2 regions of the Kaistia sp. UC242_56 genome follow, and region 1 is predicted to be linked to the other one. Evidence: riboswitches for the same ligand, from Rfam matches in the RefSeq annotation. Region 1 holds a riboswitch; the other holds the start of a gene.
What was found. A riboswitch is a leader RNA that binds a small molecule or an ion and turns the genes downstream of it on or off. The one in region 1 is predicted to bind thiamine pyrophosphate.
Positions count from the first base shown of each region.

Region 2: it holds a riboswitch for thiamine pyrophosphate, as region 1 does, so the genes downstream of both, ACHMWQ_RS22875 (ABC transporter permease) here and thiM (hydroxyethylthiazole kinase) in region 1, are expected to answer to the same signal.

Region 1 covers NZ_JBIOAN010000002.1:1,532,953-1,537,340, reverse strand. The annotation lists gene aceB (malate synthase A) at 1-589, opposite strand, end outside; gene thiE (thiamine phosphate synthase) at 696-1,337, opposite strand; gene thiM (hydroxyethylthiazole kinase) at 1,337-2,167, opposite strand; TPP riboswitch at 2,233-2,344, opposite strand; gene ACHMWQ_RS09860 (TMEM175 family protein) at 2,569-3,171, shown strand; gene ACHMWQ_RS09855 (DUF1488 domain-containing protein) at 3,350-3,613, shown strand; gene glcF (glycolate oxidase subunit GlcF) at 3,650-4,388, opposite strand, start outside.
Region 2 covers NZ_JBIOAN010000002.1:4,280,776-4,285,163, reverse strand. The annotation lists gene ACHMWQ_RS22885 (hypothetical protein) at 1-1,357, shown strand, start outside; gene yegS (lipid kinase YegS) at 1,381-2,298, shown strand; TPP riboswitch at 2,350-2,455, shown strand; gene ACHMWQ_RS22875 (ABC transporter permease) at 2,520-3,449, shown strand; gene ACHMWQ_RS22870 (ABC transporter substrate-binding protein) at 3,343-4,287, shown strand; gene ACHMWQ_RS22865 (adenylate/guanylate cyclase domain-containing protein) at 4,360-4,388, opposite strand, start outside.

The DNA.
Region 1 (4,388 bases):
TGTGGAAGACATAAAGCCCGAAATCGACGAGCGAGCCGGAGGCGTCCATGCCGTCAAAGGTGATGTGGCGCTCGGGCAGGTGCCAGCCGCGCGGGCGGATGATCAGCACGGCCGGATTGGCGCCGAGCTTGTAGGCCTTGCCGGTGCGCGCGTCGGTGAAGTCGATCTGGTTGGCCCAGCGGTCCTTCAGATTCAGCTGGCCCTCGACCATGTTGGCCCAGACCGGCGAGGACGCGTCCTCGAAATCGGCCATGAACACCTTCGCGCCGGAGTTCAGCGCGTTGACGATCATCTTGCGGTCGACGGGGCCGGTGATTTCGACGCGGCGGTCCTGCAGGCCGGCCGGAATCGGCGCGACCTTCCAGTCGCCCTCGCGGATTGCCTTGGTCTCGGGCAGGAAGTCCGGCAGCCCGCCATTGTCGAAGAAGACCTGACGCTCGTTGCGGAATTCGAGCAGGGCGCGGCGCTTCGCGTCGAACCGGCCATGCAGTTCGGCGACGAAGGCGAGCGCCTCGGGCGTCAGGATCTCGTCGAAACGGGGGCCCAGGGCTCCCTTGACGACCAGGCGTTCAGCGTTGGTGGCGGACATGGACAACTCCTCGGTGGGCACGTTGGAGCGGACTATGCCACGCCGCCGTCTTCAACTGAACCTGCATGATCAGGGCAGAACTTGTTCCGTTTTGGAAAAAGTCGACCTATCGCGACCGGTAGTGTGCAATGCGGTCGGCGAAGTCCCGCGCCGCCTTGGCCGGGTCTTCCGCCGCCATGATGGCGGAAACGACGGCAAGGCCATCGGCGCCCGCGGCCAGCGTCGGTTCGACATGCTCGGGCTTCAGGCCACCGATCGCCACGACCGGAAGGCCAGCCGCCGCCTTGATCCGCCCGAGATGGTCGAAGCCGATCGCGTCGTCCGCGTCCGGCTTGGTCGTCGTCGCGAAGACCGGGCCGACGCCGAGATAGTCGATCGGGCCGAGTTCGTCCGGCGTCAGTTCCTCCATCAATGCCGCGGACAGCCCGAGAATGCGATCCGGGCCGATCAGTTCGCGCACCTTGGCCACGCGCATGTCGTCCTGGCCGACATGGACGCCATCGGCATCCACCGCCAGCGCGACATCGACGCGGTCGTTGATGATGAGCGGGATGCCACGCGGGCGCAGGATTTCCATCAGCGCCGACGCCGTCGCGACGAAATCGCGGGTGGTGCCGTGCTTGCAGCGATGCTGCACCAGCGTGACGCCGCCCTCGATCGCGGCGCGCACCGTCTCGACCACGCCGCGCGGTCCGGCAAGATCGTCGTCGGTAACGAGATAGAGCGAAAGATCGAAAGGACGGCTCATCAGACATTCACCTCATCAACAACCCGGATGGTCGCATAGCGCGCGATCATGTCGGCGTCGACCACATAGAGCGCGTCGCAAAGCTCCGCCGGCAGATGGCCCGGCCCGGTCACGCGGGTCGCCGCGGCAGCGCCCGCCGCGCCATAGACGGCGATGGCCGCCACCGCCGCCTCGAAGGGCGGACACACGGCGGCGAAGGCGGCAACCGTCGCCGACAACGCACAGCCCAGCGCGGTCGAGAGCGGCATCAGCGGGCTGCCGCCGGTGATCGCCACGACCGTCGTGCCGTCCGTGACATAGTCCGTCTCGCCGGTGATGGCGACGACCGCGCCGCTGGCGAGCGCCAGCGCCTTGCCGGCTTCCAGCGCCGCATCGGACGAAGCGGTCGAATCGACGCCCTTGCCCCCTGCCCCGGCCGCGCCGGCGAGGCTCATGATCTCGCTGGCATTGCCGCGAATGATCGACGGGCCCGCCCGGCTCATCTCGACGGCGAAATCGGTGCGGAACTTCGTCGCGCCGCAGCCGACCGGATCCAGCAGCCAGGGCTTGCCGAGGGCGACGGCCCGCTTCGCCGCGCGCTGCATGCCCTCGATCCAGGTCGGCGACAGCGTGCCGATATTGATCACCAGAGCATTGGAGATGGCGACGAAGTCATCGACCTCCTCGGTCGCGTGCACCATGGCCGGCGACGCGCCGACGGCGAGCAGCACATTGGCCGAGATCGTCATGGCGACGTAGTTGGTGATGTTCTGGACAAGCGGACGGGCAGCGCGCATGGCATGCAGCGCATCGGTCGCGGCTTCGATCGTGAAGGAAGGGTTGGGAGACACGGGTAGACGTCCTTTGCTGTGACGCAGGACGGAACGACGGCAAGAACATCCAGGTGCTTGAGCATCCAGGCGCTTGGCTCAATCCCTCCGCCGGCATGATCCGGATCAGGTTCGCGGGTTAGTCCGAAGACCTCTCAGCCAGGATCCGGATGGATCAGGGCACCCCGATGAGACGAGCGGACCCTAGCATGGCTAGGCGGACAGGCAAGAGGCACCCCGGCGATCCCTGGTGGGCAAAGCGGCGTGCGACCCATGTCGCCGCGCGCACGGACACATCGCGCAGGCTTCCAGGCACTCCGCGCCTAGACGGCAGGAGCGACCCTATCGCGCGCACGGCAAGGATGGAGCGACGCCGCGGAAAGGGCTAGCGTGCGAGTTGGCATGGCGACGGAGCAGCGGGCATGAACAAGAGCCGGATCGAAGCATTCAGCGACGGCGTCATCGCCATCATCATCACCATCATGGTGCTGGAACTGAAGGTGCCGCACCAGGCGGACATCCACACGCTTCTGCCCCTCGTTCCCGTGTTTCTCAGCTATGTGTTGAGCTTCATCATGATCGGCATCTACTGGAACAACCATCACCACATGTTCCATGCCGTCAGCCATGTCCGCGGCGGGGTGCTCTGGGCCAATCTGCACCTGCTGTTCTGGCTGTCGCTGACGCCGTTCACCACGGCATGGATGGGTGAAAACCACATCGAGTCGGTCCCGGTCGCCGTCTACGGCTTCGTGCTGATGATGTGCGGTATCGCCTATTACATCCTCGCGCGGTCGCTCATCCGGCTCGAAGGCGCAAACTCGGCTATCGCCGAGGCATTCGGCCGGGATCGCAAGGGCAAGATTTCCGTGCTGATCTATGCCGTCGCGGTCGCGCTGGCCTTTGTCAGCCCGTGGATCGCCATCGCCTGCTATGTCGGCGTCGCGATGATCTGGCTCGTGCCGGATCGGCGGGTGGAGCGCGTCCTGCTGTCGGCGCGCGCGGGCCATGCGCCGGAGGGCTAGAACTGGCCTTAGCGTTCCCAAGTCCTCAACCGCTTTGAGAGCGGTCGTCTCGACGCCCGGTCTTGAATTGCTTTGGGCCGGTAAAGGAGAAGGCCTTCAGCTCTATGAATTCATGGCCATATCGACTGGGACCACAATAGAGGTAACCCTCGCGCGGAATTACGCGTATGCTTGGAAGATGAACCTCCAATTCCCCAATCGCAGCCGCAGTTACAATGAGACGCGCCACCGGATTCAGTTCTGGGGCCACGATAGCGCGAAGGAAGTCTCGTTCTATCTCGAAGCGGATGCCCTCGCGCGCATCGATCCGAACGGTGCGCTGGACGAGGACCATGCGCTGCGCACCTTCGACGCCAACCGGGCGCGGATCGAACAGGCCGCCGCACGCGCCTATTCCAGGCAGGCGCACGCCTCCTACACCCTCACTGCCAGCGATCTTTGATTTCCGGCGATCGCGCCGACCGTTCGGCGCGATGCGTCAGGCATTGAGACCGGCCGGCTTCGGGCCGCCATAGGCCCAATCCAGCAACTCGATCGTATGGACCACCGGCACGCCGCCGGAGAGCTGCGTGATGCAGCCGATATTGCCGGTGGCGACGACATCGGGCGAAACCTTGGCGATGTTGCCGAGCTTTCGCGCCTTGAGCTGCTGCGACAATTCCGGCTGAAGCATGTTGTAGGTACCGGCCGAGCCGCAGCAGATATGGCCTTCGGGCACGTCGCGCACGGTAAAGCCTGCCTTCGCCAGCAGCGTCTTCGGCGTCGTCTTGATCTGCTGGCCGTGCTGCATCGAGCAGGCGGAGTGATAGGCCACGGTTAAGGCCTTCGGCGCGGCGACGGGCGCGAGCTTCAAGCTCTCCAGATATTCGGAGATGTCCTTGGCGATGGCTGACACGCGCGCCGCCTTTTCGGCATAGGCGGCGTCCTCGCGGAACATGAAGCCGTAATCCTTGATCGTCGTGCCGCAGCCGGACGCGGTGATGATGATGGCGTCGAGCCCCTCGCCATCCATTTCGGCGATCCAGGCGTCGATCGTCCGCTTGGCCGTCGCATGCGACTGTTCGGACTTGCCCATGTGATGGGCGAGCGAGCCGCAGCAGGTCTCGCCCTTGGCGATCACCACCTCGACGCCGACCCGGTTCAGCAGGCGGATCGTCGCCTCGTTGATGCCGGGATCGAGCACAGGCTGGACGCAGCCGGACAGCAGCGCCACGCGG
Region 2 (4,388 bases), 2.7 Mb from region 1:
CAGCGACGACGAACACGATCATCAGCCCGAGCACGAGCCGGAACCCGACTGGCACGAGCCGGAGCCGCCGGCGCCCGTGCGGCAGCCGCCGCCGGTGCAGCCGCAATGGCCGCAGGTTTCGCCCACCAAGCCGAGCGCCTATGACCGCGCCGCGCCGCAGGGCCGCCGCGAGCCCCCCATGGTTGCGCCCGATCCGATCGACGAGCCGCGCTTCGATGTCGATGCGGATCACGATGACGGTCGTCATTTCAGCGCCGACGCCGATTGGGCGCCGGAGCCGATGCGCGTCACGCCCATGGGCAATGACGGTGTCGAGGAGCCGCGGGAGCGCCGGGCGTCGCGCCGCGAGCGCAACCGGGATGCCGAGCGTCCGCCCGTCTATGTCGAACGCGCCAAGCCGTCGCGCTGGCCGACCCTTATCCTGCTGGTGCTGATCGGCCTGATGCTGGGCGGCATTGCCGCGCTCGCCTGGTCGCAGCGCGGCGTGGTCAAGGACGTCATCGGCGACCTGATTTCCTCGGCCGACACCAGCGCCAAGCCGACGCTGGGCGAGGATCCGATCCCAACCGCATCGGCTCCCGTCAGCAGCAAGAACGCGGATCGCCTGGGTGGCGCTCCGGAAGAGGCGTCGCCCAAGGCGGTGCGCACCGTCGAGGCGCAGCCTGCCACGGACGGCGAAGAGGCGGATCCGCTCGCCGGCGTCATGACGCCGGATGGTACGGGTCCCGTCGCCGCGGCACCGGCGGCGTCAGAGCCCGCGGCCAGCGAGCCTGCTCCGGCTGAAGCTCCCAGCGCGCCGGCCGCCGGCAGCGCCGATGAGTCGCTCGTCGCACAGAAGGCCATTCTGTACGAACAGCCGACCGACGGCAGCCAGAACGTCAAGATCGTGAATGCCAACGTCACGTGGAAGTTCAACGCGAACTCGCCGAACGGTCCGGAGATCCAGGCCAATCTCGATGTTCCCGAAAAGAACATGAAGGTGACGCTGAACATCCGGAAGAACAACGACCCGGCGCTTCCGGCCAGCCATCTCGTCGAGATCGTCGTCGATACGCCGGCCAATTTCGCGGGTGGCGGCATCAAGTCGGTGCCGGCGCTGGTGATGAAGCCGACCGAGGAATCGCGCGGCCAGCCGCTCGATGGCGCCGCGGCGAAGGTCGCCGACGGCTTCTTCTGGATCGCCTTCTCCAACGATGCCGGCCCGCTCGCCCAGAACGTCGCGCTCATGCGCGAGCGCAACTGGATCGACCTGCCAATCGTCTACAACAACGACCAGCGCGCGATCCTGACCTTCGAGAAGGGCACGCCCGGCCAGCGGGTCTTCGACAAGGCCATGACCGCCTGGGGCAACAAGTAGTCTCCCACCCAGCAGGATGGACCATGAAGATCCGGCTCATCCTGCATGGCAAGGCGGCGCGGGATCCCCGCGTCCGCGAGGCGGTCGGCGCGGTTCGCGCTGATGGCCATGTCGTTGAGGTCCGCGTCACCTGGGAGGCGGGCGACGCTGGACGTTTCGCCCGCGACGCCGTTGCCGATGCGCATCGCGGCGCGATCGATTGCATAGTGGCTGGCGGTGGTGACGGCACGGTCAACGAGGTCTTCGCCTCGGCGCTTGGCGCGGAGCCGCCGGACTCCTGCACGTTCGGCATCCTGCCGCTCGGCACCGCCAACGATTTCGCGCATTCCACCAACATTCCCGTCGATGATTTGACCGCGGCGCTTCGGCTGGTCGTCCAGGCGCCAGCCTCGCGCATCGACGTCGGCAGCCTGAACGGTCGCGTCTTCGTCAATCTCGTCTCGGGCGGCTTCGGCTCCCGCGTCACGGTCGAGACCGATCCCGACCTGAAGCGGCGCCTCGGCGGGCTCGCCTATGTCGTGACCGGTGTGACGCGGTTTCGCGAGCTCTCCGCCAGCCAGGGCCGCTTCCGCGCCGAGGGCTTCGAGTGGGAAGGCAGCTTCCTGGCGCTCGCCATCGGCAATGGCCGCCAGGCCGGCGGCGGCATCGTGCTGTGCCCCGAGGCGCGCCTCGACGACGGTCTGCTCGATCTCGCCATCCTGCCGGAACTGGCGGGCGACGCCCGCCTCGATGCCTTCACGCAGCTCTTGCTGCAGGGCGCGGCGGCGGTCGAAAGCCTGCAGGTCAAGACGCGCAGTTCCTGGATCGAATTCGATTCGCACGAGGCTCTGCACATCAACCTCGACGGCGAACCCGTGAAGACGCGGCACTTCCGTGTCGAATGCCGTCCCGCTTCCCTCCGCGTCCATCTCGGTCGGACTCCGCTCAACGGCACCGCATAGCAGCTCGTCAGCGAGGGGTCTTGCACCGCGCCGCGTCCTCGGCCATGCTCCGGCCATTCCGAGGGGTGTTCGCGGACGCGAGCTGAGATGGCCTAGGGCCGAACCCTTCGAACCTGATCCGGGTCATGCCGGCGAAGGGACGGGAAGCTGGTTCACGACGTCTGCTCGTCCCCATCGCTATAGGCATGGCCTCGTCCGTATTCCGGAGGAGCGGCTTCGCCATGGTGGCAAGGGCTGAGTTTGAGGCGGGAGACAAGCGGCGCGGCTGGATGGCCGGCGTCCTGCGGGGCCTTATCGTCGCCGTGGCGCTGGTCGCCATCTGGCAGGCGGTGATCCTCGTCTTCGCGCCGCCGCCCTTCATGCTGCCGCCGCCCTCTCGCGTCTGGCGCGCTCTGGTCGAGCGCCCCGATCTCTGGCGGCGCGATGCCGTCACCACCCTCATCGAGACCGTATCCGGGCTGATCACCGGCGCGCTGGCCGGCATCATGCTGGCGCTGGTCATGACCTTCGTGCCGGCGATCCGCCGCATCCTGATGCCGCTGCTGATCGTCACCCAGGCGTTTCCCGTCTTCGCCATCGCGCCGCTGCTCGTTCTCTGGTTCGGCTTCGGCATCGGCTCGAAGATCGTCATGGCGACGATCGCCATCTTCTTCCCCGTGGCCTCGGCCTTTCATGACGGTCTGGCCCGTACCGAGGCCGGGCTGATCGACCTGAGCCGGCTCTATCGCGCCCGGCGCTGGCAGGAAATCCTCTATCTCCGTGTGCCCGACGCTCTCCCGGCGCTGGCCTCCGGCCTGCGGGTCGCCGCCGTCTATGCGCCGGTCGGCGCGCTGATCGGCGAGTGGGTCGGCGCCTCCTCCGGGCTCGGCTACGCCATGCTGATGGCAAACGGCCGTGCACAGACCGACGTCGTCTTCGCCGCGCTGGTCATCCTCGCCGCCATGGCCGTGCTGGTCCGCGCCGTGGTCGAGATCGCCACCCGCCATATCGCCCCCTGGGCGCCAGAACCCTCCGCTAACATTCTGCATCTGCAAAGGAAAACGCATGAAACCCTTCATCCGGCTCGCGGCGCTCGGTCTGGTAGCGGCCCTGACGATCGGACCGGCTCAGGCGGCCGACAAGCTGACCGTGCTTCTCGACTGGTTCTATAACCCCGACCACGCGCCACTGGTGATCGCCAAGGAAGCCGGCTTCTTCGAGAAGCATGGCCTCGACGTCGAGATGATCGCGCCGGCCGACGCCTCGGCGCCGCCGCGGCTGGTTGCTGCCGGGCAGGCCGACATCGCCATCACCTATCAGCCCGACCTGATGCTTCAGGTGAAGGAAGGCCTGCCGCTGACCCGCATCGGCACGCTCATCGAGACGCCGCTCAACGCGCTGATCGTGCTCAAGGACGGGCCGATCCGGTCGCTTGCCGATCTCAAGGGCAAGAAGGTCGGCTATTCCGTCGCCAGCCTGCAGAACGCCTATATCGGCGCGATCCTCAACTCGGTCGGCCTGAGCGAGAAGGACGTCGAGATGGTCAACGTCAACTTCAACCTCTCGACCTCGCTGATGTCCGGCCAGGTCGATGCGGTCATCGACGGCTATCGCAATGTCGAGCTGATCCAGCTTGGCATCGAGGGCAAGCCGGGCGTCGCCTTCTTCCCGGAAGAGCATGGCGTGCCGGCCTATGACGAACTGATCTATGTGACGCGCAACGAACTGCGCGGCGACCCGCGCATGGCCCGCTTCCTTGCCGCCGTCGAGGACGCGACGATCTTCCTGACCAATCATCCGGACGAGGCGCTGGCGATGTTCGTCAAGTCGCACAAGGAACTGGATGACAAGCTGAACCGCGAGTCGTTCGCGGCGACCCTGCCGCGCTTCGCCAAGCGTCCGGCCGCGCTCGACATCGGCCGCTATGACCGCTTCGCCGCGTTCATGAAGGCGAGGGGGCTGCTGGACACGGTCCCGCCGATCGACAGCTACGCGATCGCACCGCGCTAATCGTTTCAGACGAAACCTTGACCCAGCCCTCAGTCGCAGCAGCGGAGGGCTGGGTTGATCGGCTCGCGGCGCCTAATCGGGAAGGCCCGCCATCTGCAGGC